DNA from 4 places in the Mesorhizobium sp. ISC11 genome. Region 3 is predicted to be linked to each of the others. Evidence: predicted binding sites of a transcription regulator. Region 3 holds the regulator's gene; each other region holds the start of a gene.

What was found. Region 3 encodes PhoB, which activates phosphate uptake and scavenging genes when phosphate is short. Its sites were predicted from a motif close to TGTCATNNANCTGTCAT; they were not measured.
Region 1: the regulator PhoB is predicted to act here: its motif matches at 2,879-2,895, upstream of RPF88_RS12635 (RNA degradosome polyphosphate kinase).
Region 2: the regulator PhoB is predicted to act here: its motif matches at 5,897-5,913, upstream of phnF (phosphonate metabolism transcriptional regulator PhnF).
Region 4: the regulator PhoB is predicted to act here: its motif matches at 5,937-5,953, upstream of phnC (phosphonate ABC transporter ATP-binding protein).

What each region holds. Positions count from the first base shown of each region.
Region 1 covers NZ_JAVSPW010000001.1:2,520,856-2,528,384, reverse strand. Annotated here, with positions in the region: gene RPF88_RS12655 (amino acid ABC transporter ATP-binding protein) at 1-454, shown strand, start outside; gene RPF88_RS12650 (TIGR02117 family protein) at 566-1,234, shown strand; gene RPF88_RS12645 (FAD-dependent monooxygenase) at 1,309-2,550, opposite strand; gene RPF88_RS12640 (zinc-finger domain-containing protein) at 2,570-2,815, opposite strand; gene RPF88_RS12635 (RNA degradosome polyphosphate kinase) at 3,027-5,228, shown strand; gene ppx (exopolyphosphatase) at 5,228-6,763, shown strand; gene RPF88_RS12625 (DoxX family protein) at 7,049-7,453, opposite strand.
Region 2 covers NZ_JAVSPW010000001.1:5,918,434-5,925,962, reverse strand. Annotated here, with positions in the region: gene RPF88_RS28660 (ABC transporter substrate-binding protein) at 239-1,231, shown strand; gene RPF88_RS28655 (sugar ABC transporter ATP-binding protein) at 1,415-2,968, shown strand; gene RPF88_RS28650 (ABC transporter permease) at 2,965-3,930, shown strand; gene RPF88_RS28645 (zinc-binding alcohol dehydrogenase family protein) at 3,997-5,016, shown strand; gene phnF (phosphonate metabolism transcriptional regulator PhnF) at 5,094-5,843, opposite strand; gene phnG (phosphonate C-P lyase system protein PhnG) at 5,992-6,453, shown strand; gene phnH (phosphonate C-P lyase system protein PhnH) at 6,453-7,064, shown strand; gene RPF88_RS28625 (carbon-phosphorus lyase complex subunit PhnI) at 7,066-7,529, shown strand, end outside.
Region 3 covers NZ_JAVSPW010000001.1:5,643,209-5,650,737, forward strand. Annotated here, with positions in the region: gene RPF88_RS27280 (PstS family phosphate ABC transporter substrate-binding protein) at 111-1,139, shown strand; gene pstC (phosphate ABC transporter permease subunit PstC) at 1,236-2,702, shown strand; gene pstA (phosphate ABC transporter permease PstA) at 2,699-4,015, shown strand; gene pstB (phosphate ABC transporter ATP-binding protein PstB) at 4,033-4,851, shown strand; gene phoU (phosphate signaling complex protein PhoU) at 4,878-5,585, shown strand; gene phoB (phosphate regulon transcriptional regulator PhoB) at 5,602-6,291, shown strand; gene RPF88_RS27310 (ROK family protein) at 6,308-7,529, opposite strand, start outside.
Region 4 covers NZ_JAVSPW010000001.1:5,907,622-5,915,150, forward strand. Annotated here, with positions in the region: gene RPF88_RS28565 (Gfo/Idh/MocA family protein) at 1-382, shown strand, start outside; gene RPF88_RS28570 (sugar phosphate isomerase/epimerase family protein) at 610-1,461, shown strand; gene phnE (phosphonate ABC transporter, permease protein PhnE) at 1,615-2,982, opposite strand; gene phnE (phosphonate ABC transporter, permease protein PhnE) at 2,985-3,941, opposite strand; gene phnD (phosphonate ABC transporter substrate-binding protein) at 3,999-4,907, opposite strand; gene phnC (phosphonate ABC transporter ATP-binding protein) at 5,000-5,857, opposite strand; gene RPF88_RS28595 (DapH/DapD/GlmU-related protein) at 6,232-6,849, opposite strand; gene phnL (phosphonate C-P lyase system protein PhnL) at 6,846-7,529, opposite strand, start outside.

The DNA.
Region 1 (7,529 bases), 3.1 Mb from region 3:
TCTGACCATCCTGGAGAACTGCACGCTGGCGCCGATCTGGGTGCGCAAGACGCCGAAGAAGCAGGCCGAGGAAATCGCCATGCATTTCCTCAAGCGCGTCAAGATCCCGGAACAGGCCAACAAATATCCCGGCCAGCTTTCCGGCGGCCAGCAGCAGCGTGTGGCGATTGCCCGCTCGCTGTGCATGAACCCGCGCATCATGCTGTTCGACGAGCCGACCTCGGCGCTTGATCCGGAGATGATCAAGGAAGTGCTGGAGACCATGGTTGGCCTTGCCGAAGAAGGCATGACCATGCTGTGCGTCACCCACGAGATGGGTTTTGCCCGCAAGGTCGCCAACCGGGTGATCTTCATGGACCAGGGCCAGATCGTCGAGCAGAACACGCCGGCCGAGTTCTTCGACCACCCGCGCCATGAGCGCACGAAGCTGTTCCTGTCGCAGATCCTGCACTAGGCTTTCGATGTTTGCGAGGAGCCCGGCTGAAACACTGCCGGGCTCTTTTGCGTATGGCATAACAGGCGACCGTTCCTGTCGCGCTGGAGCGCTTTTGCAGAGCCGCTTTTCATGAAGAGACTGGGACGTTTTCTAGGCCTTCTGTTGATTGTCGTCGCTCTCGCCGTGACGACGGGCACCCTCGTGCCGCGGCCGCTGTGGCCGGCGGCCGCCGCCATGCCCGCCGCGACGCGCCACATCCTGGTGCTGAACAATCCGATCCACACCGATATCGCCATCCCGGTCGACGATGCCGTGCGCCAGCGTTTCCACTTCCTGGTCGACGCCGGCATACCGGCCGACAGGCCGGAGGTCCGCTACATCGTCTTCGGCTGGGGCGGTCGCGCCTTCTACCTGGAGACGCCGACATGGTCCGAGCTGAAGGCGGTACCGGTGATGAAGGCACTGACCCTCGACGCGTCGGTCATGCATGTCGATGTCGCCGGTGACATCCTCGAACCGCCCCCTGACATCGCGGGGTTCGACATCACAGAGGACCGGTTCGCGGCGTTGCTCGATTTCATCGATGCGAGTTTCCAGCGCGGACCGGAAGGCCCGATCCTCGTTCCGGACGCGGCCTATTCCAGGTTCGACGGCTTCTACGAAGCCAACGGCCATTTCAACGCACTGATCGGCTGCAACACCTGGACGGCGGCCGCCTTGCGCACCGCAGGCCTGCGCACCGGCTGGTGGAACCCGCTGCCTGTATCGCTCGGGCTATCGATGCGGCTGTATAATTAGCGTGGGCATTCCGCGAATTGGCGAGTGTCGCGTTCCTTCACACCCCCCTCTGTCCCGCCAACCTTTCGCAGGTTTCAGCTTTCGTCAGCCTCCGGTGCCCGCCAGCCATAGAGCCAGTCCAAATCCGCCGCGAGTTTTTCCGACGAGCGCATTTTCAGGAACACGTTGCGCGCAATCGCCACCGGCCCTGCGGCATGCCAGGCCAGCCGGTTGACAGCGCCGCGTCGGGCGACCTGCGCGACACGCGGCCGCCGTGACTGTTCCCAAACCGCAAGCGCGGCCAGCGGGTTCGTAGGGGAGGCGTAGACGGCGTCGGCAAGCGTCGCTGCATCCTCGATCGCCATGGCCGCACCTTGCGCCGCGAATGGGGTCATCGCATGCGCGGCGTCGCCGATCAGCGCCATGCCGTTCGGTGTTGTCCAGGGCTGTTGCGGGTCGACAGTGTGGATCGGCCACGCGGTCCACGGGCCGGCCTGCTCGACCAGACGGGCAAGTTCTGCCGCAGTGCCGGCAAGAGCTCGGGTCAGGATCCCGGCGTCGGCGTTGCCGGACCAGCCCTCGGCAATGCGGTCGCCCCTGGTGAAGGCCGCGAGATTGAAGGCCGCACCCTTGCTGACGGGATAGGCCACCATATGGAAGCCGGGATGCAGGAAGGTGGTGACGCAGTCCCTGGCGCCGATGGCGGCAAAGCTCTGCCCCGCGGCGCTATCGGCTGCGATGGTCGCGCGCCAGGCCAGTTCGCCGGAGAAATGGTTTCTTGGCGAAGCCGACCCCTTGGCCGAGTCGACAAGTGGGCGCACCGATGACCAGACGCCATCGGCCCCGACCAGCAGGAAGCCCTCCGCCTCGATGGTCTTGCCGTCGATCTCGGCCGTCGCCGTGATGCCATGCGGGCCGGAGGCAACGTCGCCGATGCGCGCGCCGGTGGTGAGATGGATATCCGGCACCTCGGCAACGCGCGCGGTCAATGCGCTCTGCAGATCGGCCCTGTGCGCGACGAGATAGGGTGCTTGCCAGCGGGTTTCGGCGGCTTGCCCCAGCGGCACGCGCGCCAGTTCGCGCAAGGTCGCGGCCTTCTTCAACACCACGGCTTGCGGCCGCACCGCTGCCGGCAGCAGCCGGTCGAGCACGCCAAGCTGGCGAAGGATGCGCGTCGCGTTTGGAGAGAGCTGGATGCCGGCGCCGGCAGCTTCCAGGCGCTGCGCCTGTTCGAACACCCGAACCGCGTAGCCGCGCGAGGCGAATGCAAGGGCTGCGGTCAATCCGGCGACACCGGCCCCGGCGACGACAATTTGCCGGGAACGCGTGTCGTTCATCGGGCTGGTCGCGAAAGTCTCAGGCGGCCTGTTCGATGTAGATGCATCCGGCCGGCAGCGTTTCCGTCGCCTTCAGCTTCGGCGAATAGCGGTAGAGCGTCGAGCAATAGGGACAGACTTTTTCATTGTCGTCGCCCATGTCCAGAAACACATGCGGGTGGTCGAAAGGCGGATTGGCGCCCGTGCACATGAATTCCTTCACGCCGATGTCGATTGCCGGATAGCCCGCATCGTTCTGAAAATGGGGAATGGAACCGCCTGCCATCGTCGTCTCCTTAACGCAGTCTCGTCTGCATCTGGATCATATCAGGCCTCTTTGCAAGTTCGATGAAATCAAACTGTCGCAAAAGCCTGTCAGAGGATAAGTTAAGCCGGTTAACCCATGGCCCGAAAACCGATTTCGGTTTCCGGGAGGGACCATGGGTCGCTAGAGTGACTGGCTAGCCGGCTTGAGCGGGTGTGGAAGAGCGGGAATCATGAACGAACTGAAGCCGGTGCAGAACGAATTCGTGGATGTCGAGGTGGCTCGCCCGGAAGGCGGCAACCCGGACCGGTTTGTCAACCGCGAGTTTTCCTGGCTGCAGTTCAACCGGCGCGTTCTCGAGGAGTCGCTGAACCTCAATCATCCGCTGCTGGAGCGCGTCCGCTTCCTGTCGATCTCGGCCGCCAATCTCGACGAGTTCTTCATGGTCCGAGTCGCCGGTCTTGCCGGCCAGGTGCGCGAGGGCATCACGCTGAAGAGCCCCGACGGCCGCACCCCCGAACAGCAGCTCGAACAGCTGCTGCGTGAGGTCGAGCGGCTGCAGGAAGACCAGCAGAAGAGCCTTTCGGCGCTCACCGTGCTGCTCAACAAGGAAGGCATCGAGAGCATCACCCGCGATGCGCTGACCAAGGACGAGAAAATCTGGCTGGAAGACCATTTCCAGGAACAGGTTTTCCCGGTGCTGACCCCGCTGTCGATCGACCCGGCGCATCCGTTCCCGTTCATCCCCAATCTCGGCTTCTCGATGGCGCTGCAATTGCGCCATCGCAAGAATGGCGAGGAGATGAGCGCGCTGCTGCGCCTGCCGGTGGCGCTGAAGCGCTTCATCCGTCTGCCGGACCGCAAGCATCATGTCCGCTTCATCCCGCTGGAAGAGGCTGTCGGCCTCTATATCGGCAAGCTCTTCCCCGGCTACGAGGTCAAGGGCTCCGGCACGTTCCGCATCATCCGTGACAGCGATATCGAGGTCGAGGAGGAGTCCGAGGACCTCGTGCGCCTGTTCGAAACGGCGCTGAAGCGGCGTCGGCGCGGATCGGTGATCCGCATCGAATTCGACAGGCTGATGCCTGGCGAATTGCGCGATTTCGTCGCCGGCGAGCTTGGCGTGTCGTCCAGCCGCATCAGCGTCTTGACCGGTCCATTGGCGCTCAGCCAGATTTCCGAGATCGTCGCCGTTCCCCGCGACGACCTGAAATTCACGCCCTACAATCCGCGTTTTCCCGAGCGCATCCGCGAGCATGGCGGCGATTGTTTCGCCGCCATCCGCGAGAAGGACATCGTCGTCCATCACCCTTACGAATCCTTCGATGTGGTGGTGCAGTTCCTGCGCCAGGCAATGGCCGATCCGGAGGTGGTGGCGATCAAGCAGACGCTTTACCGCACCTCCAACGACAGCCCGATCGTGCGCGCGCTGGTCGACGCGGCCGAGGCCGGCAAGTCGGTCACCGCGCTGGTCGAGCTCAAGGCGCGTTTCGACGAGGAAGCCAACATCCGCTGGGCGCGCGACCTGGAGCGGGCCGGCGTGCAGGTGGTGTTCGGATTTCTCGAACTGAAGACACATGCGAAAATGTCGCTGGTGGTGCGGCGCGAGGACGGCAAGCTGCGCAATTACGTGCACCTCGGCACCGGCAACTACCATCCGGTCACCGCACGCATCTACACCGACCTGTCCTTCTTCACCACAGATCCGACGATTGCCCGCGATGTCGCCCAGCTGTTCAATTTCATCACCGGCTATGCCGAGCCGACGGACGAAATGCGGTTGGCGATCTCGCCGTTCACGCTGAGAAGCCGCATCCTGAAGCACATTGCCGACGAGATTGCCTACGCGGTGCAAGGCAAACCGGCGCGCATCTGGATGAAGATGAACGCCCTCGTCGATCCGATCATCATCGACGCGCTCTACGATGCCAGCCGCGCCGGCGTCGAGATCGACCTTGTCGTGCGCGGCATCTGCTGCCTGCGGCCGCAGGTTCCGGGCCTGTCGGAAAACATCCGCGTAAAATCGATCGTCGGCCGTTTTCTCGAGCACAGCCGCATCTATTGTTTCGGCAATGGTTTCGGCCTGCCGTCGGACGAGGCGATCGTCTACATCTCCTCGGCCGACCTGATGCCGCGCAATCTCGACCGCCGCGTCGAAACCATGGTGCCGATCACCAATCCAACTGTGCATGAACAGATCCTTGGCCAGATCATGCTGGGCAACATTATGGACAATCAGCAAAGTTTCGACGTATTGGCTGATGGAACCTCCCGGCGCGTCGTGCTGGAGGAGGGCGAGGAACCGTTCAACGCGCAGGAATATTTCATGACCAATCCGAGCCTGTCGGGACGGGGTGACGCGCTGAAGTCGCATGCGCCCAAGCGCATCGCGCAGTTCAAGCGCCGCAAGAAGAACGCTGCAGCGTCCGGCTGATGCTGTCTGATTCTCAGGGCCGGCTGCAGGACCGCCGACCGCTGTCCATCATCGACATCGGATCGAACTCGATCCGTCTCGTCGTCTATGAGGGGCTGGCGCGCTCGCCGACCATGCTGTTCAACGAAAAGATGCTGGCCGGTCTCGGCCGCGGCATCGTTTCGACGGGCAAGCTCGACCCCGAGGCGGTAACGCGCTCGATGGAAGAGTTCCGCCGCTTTCGTGCGCTTTCCGACCAGGCGGGCGCCGAGCAGATGTATGTGCTGGCGACCGCGGCGGCCCGCGAGGCGGTCAACGGCCCCGATTTCATCCACCGCGCCGAGGATGTGCTGAAGACCGAGATCCGAGTGATCAGCGGTCGTCAGGAAGCGTACTATTCCGCGCTCGGCGTCATTTCCGGTTTCCATCCGGCCGATGGCATCGCCGGCGATCTGGGCGGCGGCAGCCTCGAACTGGTCGATGTCAGCGGCGAGGCGATCGGCGACGGCATCACGCTGCCGCTGGGCGGCCTGCGCCTGCAGGACATGGCGAAGAACTCGCTGACCCAGGCGGCCAGGATCGCGCGTGACGAACTGGCGAAGGCCAAGCTGTTGAAAGGCGGGCAGGGCAGGCCCTTCTACGCCGTCGGCGGCACCTGGCGAAATCTTGCCCGGCTGCACATGGAAATGACCAACTATCCGCTTGGCGTCATGCACCATTACGAGATATCGGCCGAAAGCGCGGCGAACTTCCTCAAGCAGGTGGCCAAGGCCGAGATCGAGAAGGTCAAGGGCATCGAAGGCGTTTCGAAGAACCGCCGTTCGCTGCTGCCCTATGGCGCCATCGTGCTGCAGGAGATCATGGCGGCGATGCAGCCGTCGAAGATCATCGTCTCGGCGCTTGGCGTGCGCGAAGGCTTTCTCTATTCGCTGCTCGACGAGGCCGAGCGGAAGGCCGATCCGCTGATTTCGGCCTCGGAGGAACTCGCCCGCCTGCGCTCGCGCTCCGTCACCCATGCGCATGAACTTGTCGACTGGACCGCCAAGACCTTTGCCGCCTTCGGCATCGACGAGACCGAGGACGAGGCGCGCTACCGCCACGCGGCCGCATTGCTGGCGGACATCGGCTGGCGCGCGCATCCCGAATACCGCGGCAAGCAATCGCTCAACATCATTGCGCACGCGTCCTTCTTCGGCGTCGACCATCCTGGCCGTGCTTTCCTGGCGATGGCCAACGCCTATCGTCACGACGGCATCTTCAACGAAGCCATCGCCCCCGAGATCAAGGCTCTGGCATCGCCGCGTTATCTGGAGCGCGCCCGCGTCCTCGCCGCGATGATGCGCGTCGTCTACCTGCTGACGGCGTCGATGCCCGGCATCATGCCCAGGCTGAAATGGGAACAGCGCGCCAACGGCATGCTGGCGCTGGTCTTGCCGGCATCGCTGGCCGATCTCTATGGCGAGCGGCCGGCCGGGCGCCTGGCGCAGCTGGCCAGGATCACCAACCGCCGGCTGGTGCTGGCCGTCGAGGGTGGCCCCAGCATGTCAGTGAAATAAGGCGCTAGCTGCTAGCAGACCCGTGTCTTATCTGACTTAAGCGGAGACCTGCCGGTCGTACTTCGCCGGCGGCTTCGCCTTTGATGACCGGCTTCCCCCAATCCGTCGCTGCTTTGCAGCGCCACCTTTCCCCCCTCCGGAGGGAAAGGAAGGGAGCCTCGTTGGAAGAGCGTTGGCGGCAATAGGCTCGCGGCCTTCCTCTACCCCGTCGATCAGGGGAGAGGTGACTCGACGAAGCCGAGACGGAGTGGGGTCGATCAGCTCGGGCCCATCTACGCAAAAATATCAAACCGCGCCGCGCCCGTCGATCGACCATGCGCCGGCGCCGGCCATCGCCAGCGCTACAAACCCACCTGATATCGCAATGTCCTTCATCAGCATCTGCTGGTGCAGGAAGGCGAGCATCGCGTCGCCGCCGCCCTGGCCATAATGGCCGATGAAGCCGGCGACGATACAGAAGGCAGCGAGCAGAAGCGCTATGATCCGGGTCTGGAAACCGACCAGGATGAGCAGCCCGGCGATCAGTTCGAACAGTCCCGTGCCCCAGGCAGCAAGTGTCGGCAGCGGCAGGCCGAGGCCGGCGAAATAGCCTGTGGTGCCGGCGATGTCGCTCAATGCATGGAAACCGGAAGGCACGAACAGGGCGGCGAGCAGCAGCCGGGAGAGCAGGAGCAGCGCGTTGCGGGGCATGTTCACCTCCGTTGTCGGCCGCCGGCCGGCCTCGTCCCGATAGCCCCGATCCTATCAGAAACTCCGGCCGACAGAT
Region 2 (7,529 bases), 280 kb from region 3:
AATATTCCATACATTCCCAGAACGGAACGGAAGCGTGACGGCGCCAATGGGAGAACAGGGCGGGGGATCTGCCTCTGCCAGACCTCGCAACGACTGATCAAACACCGCTTGCATCGATCTGTTCGATGCACTATCAAAACAGGGCAACTGTTTTTTATTGATAAAGTTCTGTTTGGGACCGCGCCTATCCGAACGGAGCTTCCGTATCGTTCACCGGGCGACTTAGGGAGGAAACCTCATGAAATTCGTGACCAGCATTCTCAACCGCCGCGCCGTCATGACGCTGGCAGCAGCTTCAATGCTCGCCGGCGTCATGCATTCGGCGCCGGTTTCGGCGGCGGACGTCACCATTCCGATCATCGTCAAGGACACCACGTCCTTCTACTGGCAGATCGTTCTGGCCGGCGCCCGCAAGGCCGGCAAGGATCTCGGCGTCAACGTGCCGGAACTCGGCGCCCAGGCTGAAACCGACGTCAACGGCCAGGTCTCGATCCTCGAGAACGCCGTTGCCAGCAACCCGGCGGCCATCGTCATTGCGCCGACCGAGTTCAAGGCGCTCGGCAAGCCGATCGATGAAGCCGCTGCCAAGGTGAAGGTCATCGGCATCGACTCCGGCGCCGACTCCAAGGCCTTCACCTCGTTCCTGACCACCGACAACGTCCAGGGCGGCCGCGTCGCTGCCGACGGCCTCGCAGCCGCCATCGGCGCCGCCAACGGCGGCAAGATCGAGGGCGACGTTGCCCTGATCACCAACGCACCTGGCGCCGGCTCGCTCGAACAGCGCAAGCAGGGCTTCACCGAACAGCTGGCCGCCAAATATCCGGGCCTCAAGCTGGTTGCCGACAAATACGCCGACGGCCAGGCCACCACCGGCCTCAACATCGCCACCGACCTGATCACCGCCAACCCGAACCTCAAAGGCATCTTCGCTTCCAACCTGATCATGGCGCAGGGCGTCGGCCAGGCCGTCGCGGAAAACAACCTTGGCGGCAAGCTGGCGCTGGTCGGTTTCGACAGCGACGAGAAGCTGATCAAGTTCCTCAACGACGGCGTCATTTCCGCCCTCGTCGTCCAGGATCCGTACCGGATGGGCTATGACGGCATCAAGACCGCGCTCGCCGCCTCCAAGGGCGAGAAGGTCGAAGCCAATGTCGACACCGGCGCCAACCTGGTGACCAAGGACAACATGAAAGACCCCAAGATCGACGCGCTGCTCAATCCGAAGCTCTGAGCCGTCGCATCCGCAATCGTCTCCGGGGCACCTCGCCCCGGAGACACAAACTGCCGCACAAACGGCTTGGCAATCCGCACGCCTGAGCCAGGCTGTTTTCGAGGCATATCCCTGCCTCGCCGCGTGCCAATCGTGAGGCCAGCCTGGGAAGCCAATCCGGGAGGCCAATCTGGGAGGATTGTCATGATTTCGACGGCGCAGGAACTGCATCCCGCACCCGTTCTGGAACAGGGGCGGACTATCCTCGAATTGCGTGGGCTGGAGAAGCGCTATCCCGGCACCCACGCGCTGAAACCGGTCGACCTCGCCTTCAAGTCCGGTGAGATCCACGCCATCGTCGGCGAAAACGGCGCCGGCAAATCCACGCTCATCAAGCTTCTGACCGGCGTCATGCCGCGCACCTCCGGAGAGATTGTCTGGGAGGGCCAGCCGGCCGCCCTGGCGACGCCGCACGAGGCGATGGCGCTCGGCATCAATGCCGTGCACCAGGAAGTCGTGCTGTGCCGTCACCTGACGGTCGCCGCCAACATGTTCCTCGGCGAGGAGAATTCGCGCTTCGGCATCCTGCAGCAGCGCGCCATGGTCAGGCAGGCGCAGACGATCATCGACGACCTCGGCTTCGATCTGCCGGCGCATGTCACGCTCGGCGACCTGACCATCGGCCAGCAGCAGCTGATAGCCGCCGCCCGCGCCACCGTGCGCGGCACCAAATTCCTGATCTTCGACGAGCCGACCGCCTACCTCACCCGCAAGGAAGCCGACCAGCTCTTCACGCTGATCCGCCGTCTGAAGGGCGAAGGCGTGACGATCATCTACATCAGCCACCGCATGGAGGAAGTGTTCGAACTCGCCGACCGGGTATCCGTGCTGCGCGACGGCACGCTGGTCGGCACCCGCAACATCGCAGAGACCAACGATGCCGAACTGGTCAAGATGATGATCAACCGCTCGATCGAGCAGGTCTATCACAAGGAGCATTTCACGCCGGGCGCCGCCATCATCGAGGCGAAAAACCTGTCCGGCAAGGGCTTCGAAAATGTCTCGATGACGGTCCGCGCCGGCGAGATCGTCGGACTCTATGGGCTGATCGGCGCCGGACGCAGCGAGTTCGTCACCACGCTCTACGGCCGCCACCGCAAATCCGCCGGCCAGATCCTCTGGGAAGGCAAGGAGGTACAGGTCAATTCCGAACATGACGCGATTAAGCTCGGCATGGCGCTGGCGCCGGAGAGCCGCCGCGACCAGGGCCTCTGCCTCAACCTGCCGGTCGGCTTCAACCTCAACCTGCCGATCTACAAGCGCATCTCGAACAATCTGCTGATTTCGAGCACGCAGGAGAAGACGCAGGCCGATCGCCAGATCGCCGATCTGCGCATCAAGACACCGACACGTGGCGCGCTGGCATCCAGCCTGTCGGGCGGCAACCAGCAGAAGATCGTCATCGGCAAATGGCTAGCGCACGGCGCCAAGCTGTTCATCTTCGACGAACCGACCGTCGGCGTCGATGTCGGCACCAAGGCCGAGATCTACCGCCTGTTCGGCGCGCTTTTGTCAAAGGGCGCCGGCATCATCCTGATCTCGTCCTATCTGCCGGAAGTCTATGAACTCGCCGATACGCTGCATGTGTTCCGGCGCGGCAAACTGGTGGCGACGCACGGTTTTCACGCCGCCAGCCACGAGGATATTCTCACTCAGGCGCTCGCCGAGAAACAAGAAAAGCTGGGAGGACAGATATGAGCACCGAGGCGATCGCCGTCGAAAAACCGAAGCGCAACTATAATGTCCTGTTCGGGCTGACGCTATTGGCGCTGCTGGTTCTGCTCTGGATCCTCCTCTCCGTGACGACGACGAGCTTCGCCTCGGCCAACAACATAGCCAATCTCCTGCGCCAGGGCTCGATGATCGCCATCATGGCGGTCGGCCAGACCTTCGTCATCATCACCGGCGGCATCGATCTGTCGGTCGGCGCCGTGGTCGGCTTCGCCACCGTGGTCGTGGCCATGATGATCAATGCCGGCTTCCCCATCTGGCTCGCCATTCTGGTGACGCTGCTGGTCGGTGTCGCCATCGGCATGTTCCACGGCTTCGGTATCGTCAAGATGGGCCTGCCGCCCTTCATCATCACGCTGGCGACGTTGACCTCGCTGCGCGGCATCGGCCTTTTGATGACCAACGGCAATTCGATCAACATCAACAGCGACACCTTCACCGCCTTCTCGCGCAATTCCTTCATCGGCATCCCCAACCTGTTCTGGATGGTGATCCTAGTCGGCATTCCGGCCTATATCTTCCTGCACCACAGCCGCTGGGGCAGATACCTGTTTTCGGTCGGCTCCAACGCCGAAGCCTCGCGCCTGTCCGGCGTCAATGTCCAGCGCACCATCTACATGGCCTACACGCTGTCGGGCCTGTGCGCCGCCTTCGTCGGGGTGCTGCTGGCCGCCCGCATCGGCATCGGCAACCCGACGCAGGCCGAGGGCTGGGAACTGCAGGCGATCGCGTCGTCGGTCATCGGCGGCACCTCGCTGTTCGGCGCCGTCGGCTCGGTGCATGGGCCGCTGCTCGGCGCCTTCATCCTGGCCACCATCAACAACGGCGCCAACCTGCTCAACGTCAACTCGTTCTGGCAGCGCATCATCACCGGCGCGCTGATCATCATCATCGTCTACTTCGACGGCCTGCGCCGCCGCGGCAAGTAGCGACCCCGCAATCAACCGCCGGTCCGCCACACCAACGGGCCGGCGATTTCATGACTGGATTAGCGCATGAAAGCCGTCCTCTGCCGTTCGCCCGGCGATCTTGTCTTTGAAGACCGGCCCGCACCCGAGGCACCGCCTCCCGGCTGGGCGCTGGTGGCGGTCAGCCATGTCGGCATCTGCGGCACCGACTACCACATTTTCGAGGGCAAGCACCCGTTCCTCGCCTATCCCCGCATCATGGGTCATGAGGTCTCGGGTACCGTGATGGAGACCGGCGAAGGCGTCGAACTGGCCGTTGGTGAGCCCGTCGTCGTCAATCCCTATCTTTCCTGCGGCAAGTGCATCGCCTGCCGGCGCGGCAAGCCTAATTGCTGTGTCAGGATCGAGGTGCTTGGCGTGCATCGCGACGGCGCCATGTGCGAACGCATCCTGGTGCCGGCGCAAAATCTCTATCCGGCCAACGGCCTGTCGCTGGCCGACGCCGCTGCCGTCGAGTTCCTGGCCATCGGCGCGCATGCCGTGCGGCGCGCCCGCGCCGACCCCGGCGCCCGCACGCTGGTCATCGGCGCCGGCCCGATCGGGCTCGGCACCGCCATCTTCGCCCGCATCGCCGGGCTGGACGTGACACTGCTCGACATGAGCAGTGAAAGGCTCGCCTTCGCTGGAAACGAGCTTGGTTTCCAGACCCTAGACGGCTCGCGCGGCGCGGTGCCCGATCTGGTCAGGGAAGCGACATCAGGCGAAGGCTTCGATGTCGTCTTCGACGCCACCGGCAACACCCAGTCGGTGCAGTCGGCCTTCGCCCATGTCGCGCATGGCGGAACGCTGGTGCTGGTCTCCGTCGTCAAGGACGACATCAGCTTTTCCGATCCGGAATTCCACAAGCGCGAGATGACGCTGATCGGCAGCCGCAACGCGCTGCGCGCCGACTTCGACCATGTCGCCGCCTCGATCCGCAACGGGGCCGTACCACTGGCCAAGCTCGTCACACACCGCACCACACTCGCCGCCACGCCGCGCGATCTGGCTCGTTGGGCGCATGAGAAATCCGGCCTGATCAAGGCTGTGATCGAGGTGGGGTTATAACATGGCAGGCGGCGAAGCCGGTCCTCAAATGCGCCGCCGCTGGCAAGTGAATGCGGCCGAGCTGGGCCGGGCACTCCCTACAGCGCCGACAGCTTCAGCTCCACCCGTTCGGCCGGAAAGCGCGACTCGGAAAACTGGATCGGCTGGCCGTCCGGCGTGACGTTGACGGCAACCGTGACCAGCACGATGGCGCCCGGCTGCAGGTCGAGGTCGGCAAGGTCCGCCGCATCGGCATGGCGCGCCGACAGCACGGTCGATTGCCTGAGATAGTCGTCTATGCCGAACCGCGCCAGCGATGCGGTGATCGAGCCTGTTTCCGCCATCGCGGCATCGATGCCGGCAAAGCGCCGGGCCTCGAACCAGCCGGCAGCGCGCGACACCGGCCGTCCGTCGGCTTCGCCGCGCGTTTCCAACCGGATCACATCGGCTCCCTTGGGAAGACCCAGTCCCTCGGCGACGCGCTGGCTGGCCGGCTCGACCGACGAGGCGAGCAGGACGATGTGCCGTTCCGTCGTTTGCCCTTGCAGCCCTGTCGAAAACCGTGTGCGCGCCCCGATCGGATAGGACAGCCGCTTGCGCGACAGTACGAAGGTGCCGCGCCCCTGCTCGGCCCGCAGCACGCCTTCCCTTACAAGGGCTGATATGGCGTTGCGCACCGTGTGACGGTTGACGCCATAGCGTTCTGCCAGCGCCACCTCCGGCGGCAGCGCTGCATTCTCCGTGAAATCGCCGATGGCGATCGCATGCAGGATCTTGTCGGCGATCTGCCGCCACAGCGAAACGCCACTGCGCCGCTCGATGCTGTCCGCTAACAGCCGCCCGACCATCATTGCCCCCAACCTTCCAGCGCCCAGTCTTCCAGCGCCCAGTCTTCTATCGCTGTCATCCACCCGTCATGGACACGCGTTAGATAATAGATATAATTTGTATAGTTGTCTACATCAATAGACAAATTAACAAAGAGGAATGCTGCTGATGCGAGGACAGGAAGCCCGCGACCAGGCCGAGCGCAAAGCCGCCATGGCAACCCTTACGCAATCCAGCGGCGATGACATCGTACGGCTCTGGAATGAGGCCGGACTGCCTTCGGACGCCGAGCTGTTGCGCGGCCCCGAAACCGGCCTTGTCACCCTGCGCGGCCGCATCGGCGGCGGCGGCGCCCCTTTCAATGTCGGCGAGGCGACCGTCACCCGCGCCACGGTCAGGCTACCCACCGGACAGGTCGGCCATTGCTATGCGCTTGGCCGCGACAAGCAGAAGGCGAAGCTGGCGGCTATCGCCGACGCCCTATGGCAGGACCCTGCCCGCCGCAATGAGGTCGAGACCGGACTGATAGCGCCTCTGCGGTCGGCTCTGACCTTGGCGCACGAAAAACGCCGCGCCGAGACGGCGGCAACGAAGGTCGATTTCTTCACCATGGTTCGCGGAGAAGACTGATGGACATTGCAGCGCAATCGATCGAGGGCGGGTTCGCCGATCCGGTCTTCAACGCCCAGACCGTGTTCCGCGCCGTGATGGACGCAATGGCTCGGCCGGGCAGCGTGCAACCGCTGCCGGCCTTCGCCCGCCCGCCGGTGCCGCTCTCGGCTACCGCCGGCGCCATCGCACTGGCGCTGTGCGACAATGACACGCCGCTCTGGCTCGACCCGGCTTTGCAGGCCTCCACCGCGATCAGATCGTGGCTTGGGTTCCATACCGGCGCGCCATTGGCCAACACACCGGCCGATGCGCATTTCGCCTTGATCGCAGCACCTGCCGAGATGATGGCGCTCGATGGCTTTTCGCAGGGCACGCAGGATTATCCCGACCGCTCGACGACGCTGATCCTGCAGGTCAGCGATCTGGTCTCCGGCACGCCGCTATTGCTCGAAGGTCCCGGCATCGAAACCAGCGCCACGATCGCGCCGGCGCAGATGCCACGCCATTTCGTCGAGCAGTGGAAGCAGAATATCAAGCGCTTTCCGCGCGGCGTCGACATCATCCTCGCCACATCAGGCGGCATCGCCTGCCTGCCGCGCACGACGCGCATCAAGACGATGGAGGCGTAAGATGTATGTCGCGGTAAAAGGTGGCGAAGCGGCAATCGCCAACGCCCACAGCCTGCTGGCCGACCGCCGGCGTGGCGACCGTTCGGTGCCCGCCCTTCGTCTCGACCAGATCGTCGAGCAGCTGGCGCTCGGCGTCGACCGGGTGATGAGCGAAGGCTCGCTCTATGATCGTGAACTGGCCGCGCTCGCCATCGTCCAGGCGCGCGGCGACATGATCGAGGCGATCTTCCTGGTGCGCGCCTACCGCACCACGCTGCCGCGCTTCGGCTACTCCAGGCCCATCGACACCGCCAATATGCTGGTCGAGCGGCGCGTGTCGGCGACCTACAAGGATCTGCCCGGCGGGCAGTTGCTCGGACCTACCTTCGACTACACCCACCGGCTGCTCGATCCCGAGCTTGCCGCCGGCGCCGATGTCGCCGAGCCCTTGCTGCGCGAGACGGAAGCGCAAGCCATGCCACGCGT
Region 3 (7,529 bases):
CCGGGGTGACATCAAACTGTCATGCGACTGTTATAATCGAAGGCTATTGGCCTCAGCGGGCGCCGACTGACGAGCGCCGAGAGACCATCTTCCGAACAGGAGCAGGCCACATGAAGAAATTCCTCTATACGGCGTCGGCCGCTGCGCTTGCGCTCGCCGCGTCGTCCGGCTTCGCCGCCGCGCGCGACCAGATCCAGGTCGCCGGATCATCGACCGTGTTACCTTATGCCAAGATCGTTGCCGAGCAGTTCGGCGAAACGTTCACCAACTTCAAGACCCCGGTCGTCGAATCCGGCGGCAGCGGCGCCGGCATCAAGGAATTCTGCAAGGGCGTCGGCGAAGACACGATCGACATCGCCAACTCGTCGCGTCCGATCAAGGCGGACGAACTCAAGTCCTGCGCCGCCGCCGGCGTGAAGGAAGTCCAGGAAGTCCGGATCGGCTATGACGGCATCGTCTTCGCCACCGACATCAAGGGCCCGGACTGGGCGCTGGTTCCCGCCGACATCTACAAGGCGCTCGCGGCCAAGCTGGTCGTCGACGGCAAGCTCGTCGACAATCCGAACACCAAGTGGAGCCAGGTCAATCCGAAGCTGCCCGACTGGGACATCGCCGCCTACATTCCGGGCGAAAAGCACGGCACGCGCGAAGTGTTCGAGACCAAGCTTCTCGATGCCGGCTGTGACAAGGCTGCTCTCAAGGCCGCCGGCATTGCCGACGACAAGGAAATCGGCAAAACCTGCATTGCCATCCGCAAGGACGGCAAGGCCGTCGACATCGATGGCGACTATACCGAGACGCTCGCCCGCATCGACTCCAACAAGACCGGCGTCGGCGTGTTCGGCCTCGCCTTCTATGAGAACAATGCCGACAAGCTGAAGGTCGCCACCGTGGAAGGTATCGTGCCTTCGACCGAGACGATTGCCAGCGGCAAGTATCCCGTCTCGCGCCCGCTGTTCTTCTACGTCAAGAAGGCGCATCTGGGCGTCGTTCCCGGCCTCAAGGAATATGTCGAGTTCTTCCTCGACGACCAGATGGTTGGCCCGGAAAGCCCGCTCGCCGAATACGGCCTCGTTGCTGCTCCGGATGCCGAGCGTCAGGCCCAGCGTGACGCTTTCGCCGCCGGAAAGTCGATGTAATCAAGCTGCCGAACCGGGGTGCGGGTCAAATCCGCGCCCCGGTTTCACCGCAGGCCGCAATGGCGGCTGCGTTAGAATTTCCCTTGGGGTGGGTCCATGTCGTCCTTGCTCGTACTGGCCATCGTCGTTGCCGTCGGCCTGGTTGCCTTTTTCATCGGCCGGCAGCGTGCCGCGGCCCAGGACAATGGCAAGGTCAAGCCGCATTCGCGTGCCCACTATCACGGCTGGTGGGCCTTCCTGCTCGCCGTCCTGCCTGCTCTTTTGCTGCTTGCCGTCTGGGCCGTCGGTTCTTCGGTCTATCTTGACCGGCACATCCACGCTGCCTTGCCCGAGCGTACCGTCGACAGCAAGGTTGCCAGCGAGGCACTGGATGTCAGCCTGGTAAAGAGCCTCGCCAGGGGCCTGCGCAAACTCGATGCTGGCACACTGGCCGCAATGCCTGCCAGCTTTGCCGAGTTGCAGCCGCTGCTCGCCGCCAAGGGCGTGGCACTGGCGAGCGACACACAGGATTACATGATCCCGATCGCTGTCGAGGCGAACAAGGTCCAGGACCGGCTCGGCCTGTTCGGTGCCATTGTCATTCTCGCTTCCTCGATCGCCGGCGCCTTCTATGCGCTCAGGCAGATCGAGCCGCGCGCCAGGGCGCGCAACAATGTCGAGCGGCTGATGCTGTGGGGGCTGCTTGCCGCCTCCACCATCGCCATCCTGACCACCGTCGGCATCGTGCTTTCGATGCTGTTCCAGACGATCACCTTCTTCGAGAGCGTCTCGCCGATGAGTTTCTTCTTCGGCACGGTCTGGGATCCGCGTTTTGCCGCTGCCGGTTCGGGCGGCAGCCAGGGCCAGTTCGGCCTGATCCCGCTTCTTGCCGGCACGCTCTATATCGCCGCCGTCGCGCTGCTGGTTGCGGTGCCGGTCGGGCTGATGTCGGCTGTCTACATGGCCGAATACGCAACGCCCAGGGTGCGCTCGGTGGTCAAGCCGGCGCTTGAACTGCTGGCCGGCATACCGACCATCGTCTACGGCATCTTCGCCGTCGTCACGCTTGGGCCGTTCCTGCGCGACCTGTCCGCGGCGCTGACCGGCGGCTCGCCGTTCATCCAGGGCCAGAGCATCTTCACCGCTGGCCTGGTCATGGGCGTCATGCTGATCCCGGTCGTCTCCTCTCTCTCAGACGACATCATAACCGCGGTACCGCGCGCCATGCGCGACGGGTCGCTCGGCCTCGGCGCGACCCGCTCCGAGACGATCAAGCGGGTGATCCTGCCGGCTGCACTGCCCGGCATCGTCGGCGCCATCCTGCTGACTGCCTCGCGCGCCATCGGCGAAACGATGATTGTCGTGCTGGCGGCGGGCGTCGCCGCCAACCTCACCATCAACCCGTTCGAGGCGATGACGACCATCACCGTCAAGATCGTCAACCAGCTCACCGGCGACCTCGAGTTCAATTCGCCGCAGACGCTGGTCGCCTTCGCGCTCGGGCTGACGCTGTTCACGCTGACGCTGGTGATGAACATCGTCGCGCTCTACATCGTGCGCAAATATCGGGAGCAGTACGAATGACCGACATTCCCATGGATACGATGGTCAGGCCGGCGGCCCATCCGCGCCGCGACATCGGCCTGAAGGCCCGTTACGCCGCCGAACGCCGTTTCCGCATCTATGGCGTCGTGGCGATTTCCGTAGGCCTGGCGTTCCTGGCAATCATGCTGATCACCATCGTCTCGAAAGGCTACACCGCCTTCTGGCAGACGACGGTATCGCTGCCGATCACGTTCGACGAGAAGGTGATCGATCCTTCCGGCAAGCGCGCAACCGATCCGAGCGTTCTGATCAAGGCGAATTATCCCAAGCTCGCAGAAAACGCGCTGGTGGCCAAGCTCGGCATTTCTCCTGATGACAAGCCGATGATCCAGAAGCTCAAGGGCTTCCTTTCGGAAGGCGCCCGCGTCCAGTTGCGCGACATCGTTGCCGCCGATCCCTCGGTGATCGGCACGACACGCGACGTCAACATCCTCGCCGCCGCCAATCTCGACTCGGCTTTCAAGGGCCAGATCGACCTCAGTGTCGAGGAAGCGCGACGCAAGGTCTCGGACCAGCAGATCACCTGGATGAACAAGCTCAAGGCCGAGGGCGCGATGGCCGAGCACTTCAACAGCGGCCTGTTCACCTACGGCGCCTCCAGCCGCCCGGAAACCTCGGGCATGGGCGTGGCGATCATCGGCTCGTTTTATATGATGGTGATCGTGCTGCTGCTCGCGCTGCCGATCGGCGTCGCCGCCTCCATCTATCTGGAGGAATTCGCCAAGAAGAACCGTTTCACCGACCTTATCGAGGTCAACATCAACAATCTGGCCGCAGTGCCGTCAATCGTCTTCGGCTTGCTCGGCCTCGCGGTGTTTATCAATTTCCTGGGCATGCCGCGCTCCGCCGCTTTCGTCGGTGGCCTGGTGCTGACGCTGATGACGCTGCCGACGATCATCATCGCGACGCGCGCCGCGCTTGCCGCGGTGCCGCCGTCGATCCGCTCGGCAGCTCTCGGTCTTGGCGCCTCCAAGATGCAGATGGTGTTCCAGCACATCCTGCCGCTTGCCGCGCCCGGCATCCTCACCGGCACCATCATCGGTCTTGCGCGCGCGCTCGGCGAAACCGCGCCGCTGCTGTTGATCGGCATGGTCGCCTTCGTCGCCGATCCACCGACGACGCCTTTCGATCCGGCTACCGCGCTGCCGGTGCAGATCTATATGTGGGCGAACGAGGCCGAACGCGCCTTCGTCGAGCGCATGTCCGGCGCCATCATCATCCTGCTCGTCTTCCTCATGGCCATGAACATCACCGCGATCGTGCTTCGGCGTCGGTTCGAGCGGCGCTGGTAGAAAAAAGGCATTTTGGTATGAACATCATGACCGAACAGTCCCTTGAAAACGCAGTGGGCGACAAGATGAAGTCGAACGAAGTGATCAAAATGCGCGGCGACAAGGTCGGCGTGTTCTACGGCGAGAAGCAGGCGCTGTTCGACGTCGATCTCGACGTCCGCCTGAACCAGGTGACGGCGCTGATCGGCCCCTCCGGCTGCGGCAAGTCCACCTTCCTGCGCTGCCTCAATCGCATGAACGACACCATCGATTCAGCACGGGTAACCGGCAAGATCACGCTCGACGAAGAGGACATCTACGACAAGAACATCGATGTCGTCGAACTCAGGGCGCGCGTCGGCATGGTGTTCCAGAAACCCAATCCGTTCCCAAAGTCGATCTACGAGAACGTCGCCTATGGGCCGCGCATCCACGGATTGGCCAAGCGCAAGGCCGACATGGATCAGATCGTCGAGTCCAGCCTGAAGAAGGCGGCGATCTGGAACGAGGTCAAGGACCGTTTGCAGGAACCTGGCACGGGTCTTTCCGGTGGCCAGCAGCAGCGCCTGTGCATTGCACGCGCCATCGCCGTGTCGCCCGAGGTGATCCTGATGGACGAACCGTGTTCGGCGCTCGACCCGATCGCCACCGCTCGCGTCGAGGAACTGATCGACGAACTGCGTCAGAACTATACGATCGTCATCGTCACCCATTCGATGCAGCAGGCAGCGCGCGTGTCGCAGCGCACCGCGATGTTCCATCTTGGCTATCTGGTCGAGGAGGGCGCCACCGACAAGATGTTCACCACCCCCGACGACAAACGCACCCAGGACTACATCACCGGCCGGTTCGGCTGATCTCTGGCATATGAGGGACGAAGATCATGGGTGAACATACCGTCGCATCTTTCGATGAGGATCTGGAGCAGATCAGCCAGCTGATCCGCGACATGGGCGATCTCGCCCGCTCGATGGTCGGTGGCTCGACCAGGGCTTTGCTCAATTCGGACAATGCGCTGGCGCAGCGGGTGGTTTCCGACGACGCCATCATGGATGCACGCCAGCGCGAGCTGGACGATCGTGCCATCACGCTGATCGCCAAGCGCCAGCCGATGGCCAACGATCTGCGTGCGGTGGTCGGTTCGATCCGCATGGCCGGCGACCTCGAGCGCATCGGTGACCTTGCCAAGAACATCGCCAAGCGCGTCGGCACTGTCGGGCTGAGCGTCACGCCGCACGACCTTTCGCATTCGATCGACGCAATGGCGCAGCTGGTGCTGATCCAGGTGCAGGGGGTCGTCGACGAGTATGCCGCCGCTGACGCGGCAGCGCTTGCCACGCTCAGAAACAATGATGAACGCATCGACGTCAAATACACATCGGTGTTCCGCGAACTTCTGACCTACATGATGGAAGATCCGCGCAACATCACGGCGTGCACGCACCTGTTGTTTTGCGCCAAGAACCTCGAGCGGATCGGCGACCACGTGACCAACATCGCCGAAAATGCCTATTATGTTTTGACCGGCACGCAGTTGCCAGCCAACCGTCCGAAGCAGGACGAGACGGCAATGTCCGCGCCAGCGGCATGACAGGGGTGACCAGCCGATGATCGCGCCACGCATCATGGTGGTGGAGGATGAGGAGCCGCTAGGCGTGCTGCTCCGCTACAATCTCGAATCCGAAGGTTACCAGGTCGAGGTGGTGACGCGCGGCGACGAGGCCGAAATCCGGCTGCAGGAGAACGTTCCAGACCTTCTGGTGCTCGACTGGATGGTGCCTGCGGTTTCCGGTATCGAACTCTGCCGCCGGCTAAGGATGCGTCCCGAGACCGAGCGGCTGCCGATCATCATGCTGACCGCGCGAGGCGAGGAAAGCGACCGCGTGCGCGGCCTCTCGACCGGTGCCGACGACTATCTGGTCAAGCCTTTCTCGACGCCGGAGTTCATGGCCAGGGTCAAGGCGCTGCTGCGCCGGGCCAAGCCGGAAGTGCTGTCCAGCGTGCTCAAGGTCGGCGATATCGTGCTCGATCGCGAGTCGCACCGCGTCTATCGCAAGAAGAGCGAAATCCGGCTCGGGCCGACGGAATTCCGCCTGCTTGAATTCATGATGCGCCATCCAGGCCGCGTGTTCTCGCGCAGCCAACTGCTCGACAATGTCTGGGGCGAGACGATCTACATCGACGAACGCACGGTCGATGTGCATGTCGGCCGGCTGCGCAAGGCGGTCAACAACGGCCGCATGCCCGATGTCATTCGCACCATCCGTGGGGCGGGTTACGCCATTCGCGAGGACTGAACTCCCTCGTTTGAACTCACGCCACGTTCTTGCCGCCGAGACCGGATCTCGCCTGCACGCCCGGCGCAAAAATCTCCTGATCGACGAAGATCAGCGCCCGCATGGCGCAGCCTTCGCGGATCAGCGGCAGTTCGTTCGGCTCGGTGTCGAAGGAAATCGACTTGGAATGCTGACCGCCGGCGGTCTGGGCAATCGCTTGCCGCAATGCCGGCTCGATCAGGTCGAAGGCGGCGGCGCTGACGCCGACCATGGCGACCGGCGCCGGATCGATCAGCGCAAACAGGCTGCCGAGGCCGTAGCCGAGCGCTTCGCCGGCCTTGCGATAGGCTTCCCGTTCGGGCCCGTCCCTTTCGCGGGCGGCGGCAGCCAGGGCGCGCATGTCGGCGTCGCTGACATCGGCGACGGGCTCTGCATCCTCGCCCATCTGCCGCGCGTTGCGCCAGATGGCATAATTGCCGGCATAGGCTTCGACGCAGCCGCGCCGTCCGCAGCGACACAGCGCGCCGTTCGGCCGATGGATCATGTGGCCGAATTCGCCGCCCGAGGAATGGGTGCCGGTGAACAATTCGCCCTTCAGCACCAGCCCCATGCCGATGCCGTGCGACAGGAGGATGGCGATGAAATCGTCGCGGTAACGATCGGGGTCGCGCCAGCGCAGCGCCACCGCCATCATGTTGCAGTCGTTCTCCATAATGGCGGGGATGCCGAACTCCTCTTCGAATATGTCGGCGAAGGCGATGTCGGTGTGCGGCGTGATCGGCGACCACAGCATGGCGCGGGCACGGGTGTCGGTGATGCCCTGGACGGCCAGCGCGATACGAGCGATGCTGCGCACGTCCAGGTCGGGATCTTCCAGGCGGCGCCGCACGATTGCCGTGCACTCACCGATCAGCGAGTCGCGCGACATCGTCAGCGTGTCGAGCCGACGCTGTTCCTCGGATATTACCTGGCCGGCATAGTCGATGACGGCGACCGAGAGGAAGTTCAGCGACAGCACCACGGTCATTACCGCGGCCGCTTCCGGATTGAGGCTGAGGCCGACCTGCGGACGGCCGCGTTTGAGCGAGCCGGCCTCGCTCGGCTTGCTTTCGGTCAGGATGCCTTCGACGATCAGGTCGGATGAGATCGCCGAGATCGTCGAATGGCTGAGGCTTGTGGTTGCGGCGATCTCGGTGCGCGACGGCTGTCCGGCGCGGCGCACCGCGGCGATCACCATCGCGCGGTTGCGGCGGCGCAAA
Region 4 (7,529 bases), 260 kb from region 3:
GGCGCCCGGCCATGAGAACGGGCTGAAGCTGCGCATCTATGGCTCGAAGGGTGGGCTGGAATGGGTGCAGGCCGACCCGAACTATCTCTGGTACACGCCGTTCGGCCAGCCAAAGCAACTGATCACCCGCAATGGCGCCGGCGCGCTGCCGGTGGCGGGCCGTGTCAGCCGCGTCCCGTCGGGCCATCCGGAAGGCTACCTCGAAGGTTTCGCCAACATCTACCAGGAGGCCGCGCGCGCCATCCGGGCAGCGCGCCGCAAGGGTGGCAAGCCGCCCAAGGACGTCGTCTTCCCGACCATCCAGGACGGCGTAGAAGGCATGGCCTTCATCGAGGCCTGCGTGAAATCGTCGAAGAAAAATGGGGCGTGGACGAAGCTGTAGTCGCACGGCGGGTAACGAAGGCCCCCTCACCCGGATTGCCAGCCGAATTGCGAAGGGCAATTCGGGGCAATCCGACCTCTCCCCGAGGGAGAGGAGGAGGAGGAGATGGCGCGACGCCAAGTCTCTTCTCCCCAGCGGGGAGAAGGTGGCCGCGAAGCGGCCGGATGAGGGGGCATGGCGCGAAGCTGGCGGAACAGCCAGTGCGCCGTCAAAGGGAGGGGGCGTCGATGAAAATCGGCATGTGCATGTTCTTGTGGACGACGGCGGTGTCGAAGAAACACGAGCCGTTGCTGCGCGACATCAAGGCGACCGGTTTCGATGGCGTCGAGATACCGATCTTCGCCGGCACGCCGGACGATTATAAAAAGCTCGGCGATCTGCTCGACCGCATCGGGCTGGAGCGGACTGCGGTTTCGGCCATGGGCGATCCGGCGATGAATTTGATCTCGGCCGACGCGGCAACGCGCAAGGCCGGTGTCGACTACATGAAATGGGCGATCGACTGCGCGCAGGCGCTTGGGGCCAACACGCTGAGCGGCCCTCTGCATTCGACGCTCGGGTCCTTTTCCGGCTCTGGGCCGACGGCCGCGGAGAAGAAGCGCTCCGTCGGCTCGCAGCGCGCCATCGGCGACCATGCCGGCAAGAGGAATGTCACCATCGGGCTCGAGGCGCTGAACCGCTTCGAATGCTATCTCGTCAACACGATGGCGGACCTGTCGGAGCATATCGACGCCATCGACCGGCCGCACATCAAGGCGATGTACGACACCTTCCACGCCAATATCGAGGAGGCCGACCCGATCGGCGCCTACACGAAACACCGCAGGAATGTCGTGCATATCCATATTTCGGAGAATGATCGCGGCGTGCCGGGGCGCGGCAACATCCCCTGGGCCGAAACGTTTTCCGCCATCCGCAAGAGCGGCTATGACGACTGGCTGACGATCGAGGCGTTCGGCCGCTCACTCAAGGATTTGGCGGCGGCGACCAAGGTGTGGCGGGATTTTTCAGAGACCCCGGAAGCGGTCTATCGGGAGGGGTATAGGCAGATCAAGAGCGGGTGGAAGAAGGCGGCTTAGGCGCCCTGGCCCATTTTCTATTTGCGTTCGCGGCGGTTGCCAGGTGGTTCCCCCACTCCGTCTCGGCTTCGCCGAGCCACCAGCGAAGCTCGACGGAGTGGGGGTCGATCCTTTGGCGCCGGTCGAGACGACTTGCGCGTCTGCATCACAAGCCTACCCCTGCTCAGCCTGGATCCTGTTGTAGTCGTGGATGGTCCGGCTCAGCCGGCGGCGCAGGAAGTTGGAGATGTTGTCGAAGATGAAGACGACGGCCAGGATCAGCAGCACCATGTAGAAGACGTTGGCCCAGTTTGAGTTGGTGCGCATCGCTTCCCACAGTTTCAGGCCGATGCCGCCGGCGCCGACAGCGCCGATGATGGTGGCGCCGCGGGTGTTGGATTCCCACTGATAGAGCGTCTGGCTGATGAACACCGGCACCACTTCCGGCAGCACGCCGTAGCGCTGCACCAGGAGGCCGTTGGCTCCGGTCGAGGTAATCCCCTCGCGCGGCCTGTCGTCGATGTTCTCCAGCGCCTCGGAATAGGTTTTGCCGAGCGTGCCGACCTCTGTGAAGAAGATCGCCGCACTGCCAGCCAGCGGTCCCGGCCCGAAGGCGCGGGTGAAGAACAGCGCCCAGATCAGCATGTCGATGGAGCGCATGAAATCGAAGAAGCGCTTGAGCACCTGGTTGACCAGCCGGCTGGGCGTGATGTTGCGGGCGGCGAAGAAGGCCAGCGGGAAGGCGACGATGCCGCCCAGCATGGTGCCGAGAAAGGCCATGACGATGGTCTGCAGGAGCTTCGTCCAGACATCGCCATGCTGCCACTGGGCGTTGTTCCAGATGTTGTCGCCGGCCAGCGCCAGATTTGACGTGCCCGGTTTCAGTTCCGGTCCGGAGACGATCAGCGAGGCGACTTCGCTCGCCGACTTGCCGAAGAAAGGCGAGCGCGTGTCGAAGACGAAGTTTGCCCAGCCTAGAAACCGCTTGCGTATCCTGACGCGGTCAACGGCGACGCGGGCCTCGCCGGCAAAGCCCATGTCGGCGACCACCTCATCCTCATGCGCGGTGATCCAGCCGGGAGCCGGTCCCGAAATCAGCGGCTTGCCGGTGCCGAGCGCGACCGCGACAGTCTCACCGTTGGCAATTATCGTCGCTTGCGTCTTGGTGAAGGTGATCGACTTGGCGGTGCCGTCGATCAGGATCGTCACCGAACCATCGGCATTGGTCTTGACCCAGTCCGGATCCGGGTTCGGGCCGAGCACCGAGAAGCGTGGATATTTGGCAGTGATCTGCGGCTCATCGAGGCGGAAGATCGGCTGCACGTCGTAGCTGATCCACTGGGTCAGGAACAGCGGCAGGCGCTCCCAGTGCGATTCTCGCATGACCTGCGGCAGGTTGAAGAACCACAAGGCGTACAGCAGGTAGAGAAAGATGCCGCCAAGCAGCATCAGCGGCCCGAAGCGCTTGTGGAACGGCCGCTGGAACACCTGCGGGAAGCGCTCTTCGATCGACTGGATCTGATCGGCGGTCATGGTGGCCATGGTCAAGCGCTCATCACGAAAGCCTGCTCGCCGACCAGCTTGCGGCGCAGCCAGGCGGAGAACTGGTCGACGATGAAGATCGTCGTGAACAGGAGCAGCACGAGGGCTATCGTCTTGGCGCCGAAGCCGCGCGAGATCGACAGCTTCAACTCCTCGCCGATACCGCCGCCGCCGACCGCGCCCATGATGGTGGAAATGCGGACATTTATCTCAACACGCAGCAGCGTGTAGGACATGAAGTTGGGCAGCACCTGCGGCAGGCCGGCGAAGCGAACCCGCTCGAACCAGTTGGCGCCGACGGCCCTCAGGCCTTCCTCGGCGCGCATGTCGATGTTCTCGTTGATCTCGTAGAACAGCTTGCCCAGCGCGCCGATCGAATGCAGGCCGATGGCGATGATGGCAGCGATCGGGCCGATCGAGACGATGGCGGCGAACAGGCCGGCGATGACGATCTCGGGAAAGGCGCGCAGCAGTTCCATGAGGCGCTTGACGATCAGCCGCAGCACCGGATGCGGCGTCAAATTGCGCGCCGCGATGAAGGAGAACGGCACGGCGAAGACGAAGCCGATGAAGGTCGAGACCAGCGCCACGTTGAGCGTTGTCAGCATCAGCTCGAAATATTCGGGGATGTAGAAGCTGCCCCAGACATAGGAGCGGCCAAGCGGAAAATTGAATTCCTGGGTGCCGGTGTCATGCGGAGAAGCGATGTCGAACATCGCCCGCCAGACATCGTTCCAATCCTTGGGGACGAGCCAGCTCAGGAAATCCAGCAAATGCGGCAACCGGTCGAAGAAATGCCCGGCATTGGCCTCGTCGGCGAACCACATGGTGCTGCCGAGCGCGGTGATGAGCAGGCCGACACCGATGGCGGTGTAGAGCCGGCGCAAGGACGTCTGGCGACGCCAGGCGTCGGCCATCTGATGAGTGGCGCCGGAAGGGGCTGTCACGGAAAGGGTCATGATCGGACATGCAAGAAGGGCGGCGTTTTCTCGACGCCGCCCTTCCTGATTTCGCCGTTAGCCGCCGATGGCTGCCTTACGGGCTTCGACGATGACGTTGTAGAAGTCCGCCTTAACCGGGACGTAGCCGGTAAAGTCGCCGCCCTCGACGCCTTCGAAGCAAGCCTTGTCCTTCTTCGGCAACTGCGTGAAGAAGTCGGCGAGCTTGGCGGTCATTTCGTCGCCGAGCGCGGTGCGCACGACCAGCGGGCCGTTCGGGATCAGACCCGAGCGCCAGACTTCGACGAAGTCGTTGGGGTCGACGGCGCCCTTGGCGACTTCCTTGTGGAAGGTGCCGGAGGTGTAGCCGTCCTTGAAGTCGCCGATGCCGGAAGAATCGTCCACCGCCACGTCGACCTTGCCGTCACGCACGGCCAGGACGTTGTTCTCGTGACCGCCGTTGAACTGGGTCGAGGCGAAGAAGGTTTCGTTCGAAGCACCGGTATCCTTCGGGATCTGGGTCAGCGGGATCAGGTAGCCGGAGGTAGAATCCGGATCGGCGTAGCCGAGCTTCTTGCCCTTGGCCGACTTGATGTCGGTGATGCCGGAGGATTTCAGCGCCAGGCCGATCGAATAATAGCCTGTGGCGCCGTCGGTCTGCTGGGTGGTGAGGATCGGGGTGACCGCCTTCGGGTCCTTGAGAGCGACGCTGGCGTAGCCGGAAGCGCCGAGTTCGGCGAAGTCGAGCGTGCCGCCGAGCAGGCCCTGGATGACGCCGTCATAGTCGGCGGCGGGGAACAGCGAGACCTTTTCGAAGCCGAATTCGGCCTTCAGATGGTCGGCGAGGCACTGGTAGTTGCGCAGCCGGTCGGTTTCGTTTTCGCCGCCGAGAATGCCGACGCGAAATTCCTTCATGTCGGCGGCATGGGCCATGCTGGTCGCCATGGCGAGCACCGAAACGGCGCCAAAGACCATCTTCCTGAACATTGGATATTTCTCCTGTAGGTTCCGGCCCCGCGCCGGCAGCGTTATCGATTTTGACAGGTGCCCTTGACGTGGGCTGGCGATCCCAACCGCTCTCAATATCCCGGGAATGCGGGCTCGAGCGGTCCGGCGGATGCGGCGATCTTTCGGCTGAAGGCAACGCTGGTCGAGGTGATGGCCTCGGAGATTTCCTGGCCATTGCTGTCGGCGCCGTAGACGAGGCGCACCGCCTCGCGGTTGAGCTCTTCCGGCGGGCCGTCGAAGACGACCTTGCCGGCAGCCATGCCGATGATGCGGTTGCAGTAGGTGCGGGCGGTGTCCAGCGTGTGCAGATTGGTGACGACGGTGATGCCTTCGCGCAAATTGATGTCCTGCAGCGAATCCATCACCACCTTGGCGTTGAGCGGGTCGAGCGAGGCGATCGGCTCGTCGGCGAGGATCACTCTGGGCTGCTGCATCATGGCACGAGCGATGGCGACGCGCTGCTGCTGGCCGCCCGACAAGGTGCCGGCGGGTTGCAGGGCGGTGCGGGCGATGTCGAGCCGCTCGAGTGCCGCGACCGCCTCGGCGCATTCGGCGCGGGAGAACATGCCGAACAGGTTGGTGATGGTCGAGCGGTGGTTCAGCTTGCCGAGCAGCACATTGGTCAGCACGTCGAGGCGCGGCACCAGGTTGAACTGCTGGAAGATCATGGCGCAGTCGCGCTGCCAGCGCCGCATCGGCGAGCCGCTCAGCTTCGAGACCTCGGCGCCGTCAAAAAAAATCGACCCCTGGCTGGGATCGATGAGACGGTTGATCATGCGAAGGAGGGTCGATTTGCCGGCGCCCGAACGGCCGATGACGCCAACCATCTGACCCTGCGGGATCGCGATGTTGATGTCGCTGACGGCAGTGTTCTTGCCAAATCGTCGGGTGACACCGCGGATTTCGAGCGTGGCAGAATTTGCTGGCATGGGGGCAGGTTCCAGTCCGGGACCATTGATCGTCAGGCATTCGCCTAGCGCAGCCACATGAACCTGCCGTGTCGCGTTGATGTCAGTTTTGTTACGCTCCACAGGCCGGAGTCTGCGGCCGGCCCAGGATCAGCAGTCGAAGGTGATGTGGAATGCAGGCCTGGCGAGCTGGCGCCGGTGGCCAGACGGCACCACTTGATGCGCATATACTCGCCCGTCGCGCGCCGGCGATGGCGAGGCCGTCCTTCAGGCGTTCCAGACAAGGGCCGTCATGGCGTCGATGCCGGTGTCGAGAGGCACGTCATGCGGATAGCAGGGGCGGGGGCGGTTTGCCCCCGCTGCCCAGCGTCAGTGACAGCCCGTTCCTGGCGTCGCTATCCGCCATATTTCTCCAAGAACGCCTCGGCCTCGAGCTCCCGGAAGTCATCCAACGCGGCCCGCAGCCTTGCATGGTCCCAGTCCCACCAGGCCAGCGCCTGGTAGCGTTCGGCCGTGCGGCGATCGAAGCGCTCGCGGATCGGCTTTGCCGGCACGCCGGCGACGATCGTATAGGGCGCTACATCTTTCGAGACGACAGCGCCGGCGCCGACCGCGGCGCCATCGCCGATGGTGACGCCGGGCAGGATGGTCGAGCCGTGACCGAGCCAGGTGTCGTGGCCGATGGTGACCCGCTTGGCGCGGCGCTGGGCGAAAAATTCTGTCTCGTGCTCGGCATCGTCCCAGTAATCGGAGGCGCGATAGGTGAAATGGTGCAGCGTCGGCCGCCAGGTCGGGTGGTTGGTGGCGTTGATGCGCACGCTGGCCGCGATGTTGGCGAACTTGCCGATCGTCGCGCACCAGACGGCGCAGTCCTGCATCATGTAGGAATAGTCGCCGAGTTCGCTTTCCGAGACCCGGCTGCGGTCGGCGATCTCGGTCCAACGGCCGAGCGTCGAGTTCTGCACCTCCGCCGTCGGATGGATCAACGGCGTCTCGGATAATTTCCTGGTCATGCGGCGATTTTTCCGGGCGCGAAAGCGGTGACGTCGATGATGCGGTCGGCAACCGCCTCGCGCACGTCGTGGTCGTGGAAGATGCCGAGCAGGGCGACATCAGCCGCCTTCTTGGCGGCGATGAGTTCGATCACGACATCGCGGTTCCTGGCATCGAGCGAGGCTGTCGGCTCGTCGAGCAGCAGGATCGGGTGCTCGGTGATGAAGCCGCGTGCGATGTTGACGCGCTGCTGCTCGCCGCCGGAGAAGGTCGCAGGCGGCAAAGCCCAGAGTTTCTCCGGCAGGTTGAGCTGCGCCAGCAAGGCGCGTGCCTTGCCGCGGGCAATCTCGCGATCCTCGCCGCGCTCGACCAGCGGTTCGGCGACGACGTCGAGCGCCGAGACGCGCGGCACGGTGCGCAGGAACTGGCTGACATAGCCGATCGTTTGCCGGCGTATGGCCAGCACGGTGCGCGGGCTGGCGGTGGCGAGGTCGATCAGCCCATCACCATGCGTGACGATGATCTGGCCTTCGTCGACGGCGTAGTTGCCGTAGAGCATCTTCAGGATCGAGCTCTTGCCGGCACCGGAAGGACCGCCGAGCACGGTGCATTCGCCAGCCCTGATCGAGAACGAGACACCGGCGACAACAGGCAGTTTGATGCCGTCGCGCAGGTGCATGGTGAAACTCTTGGCGACATC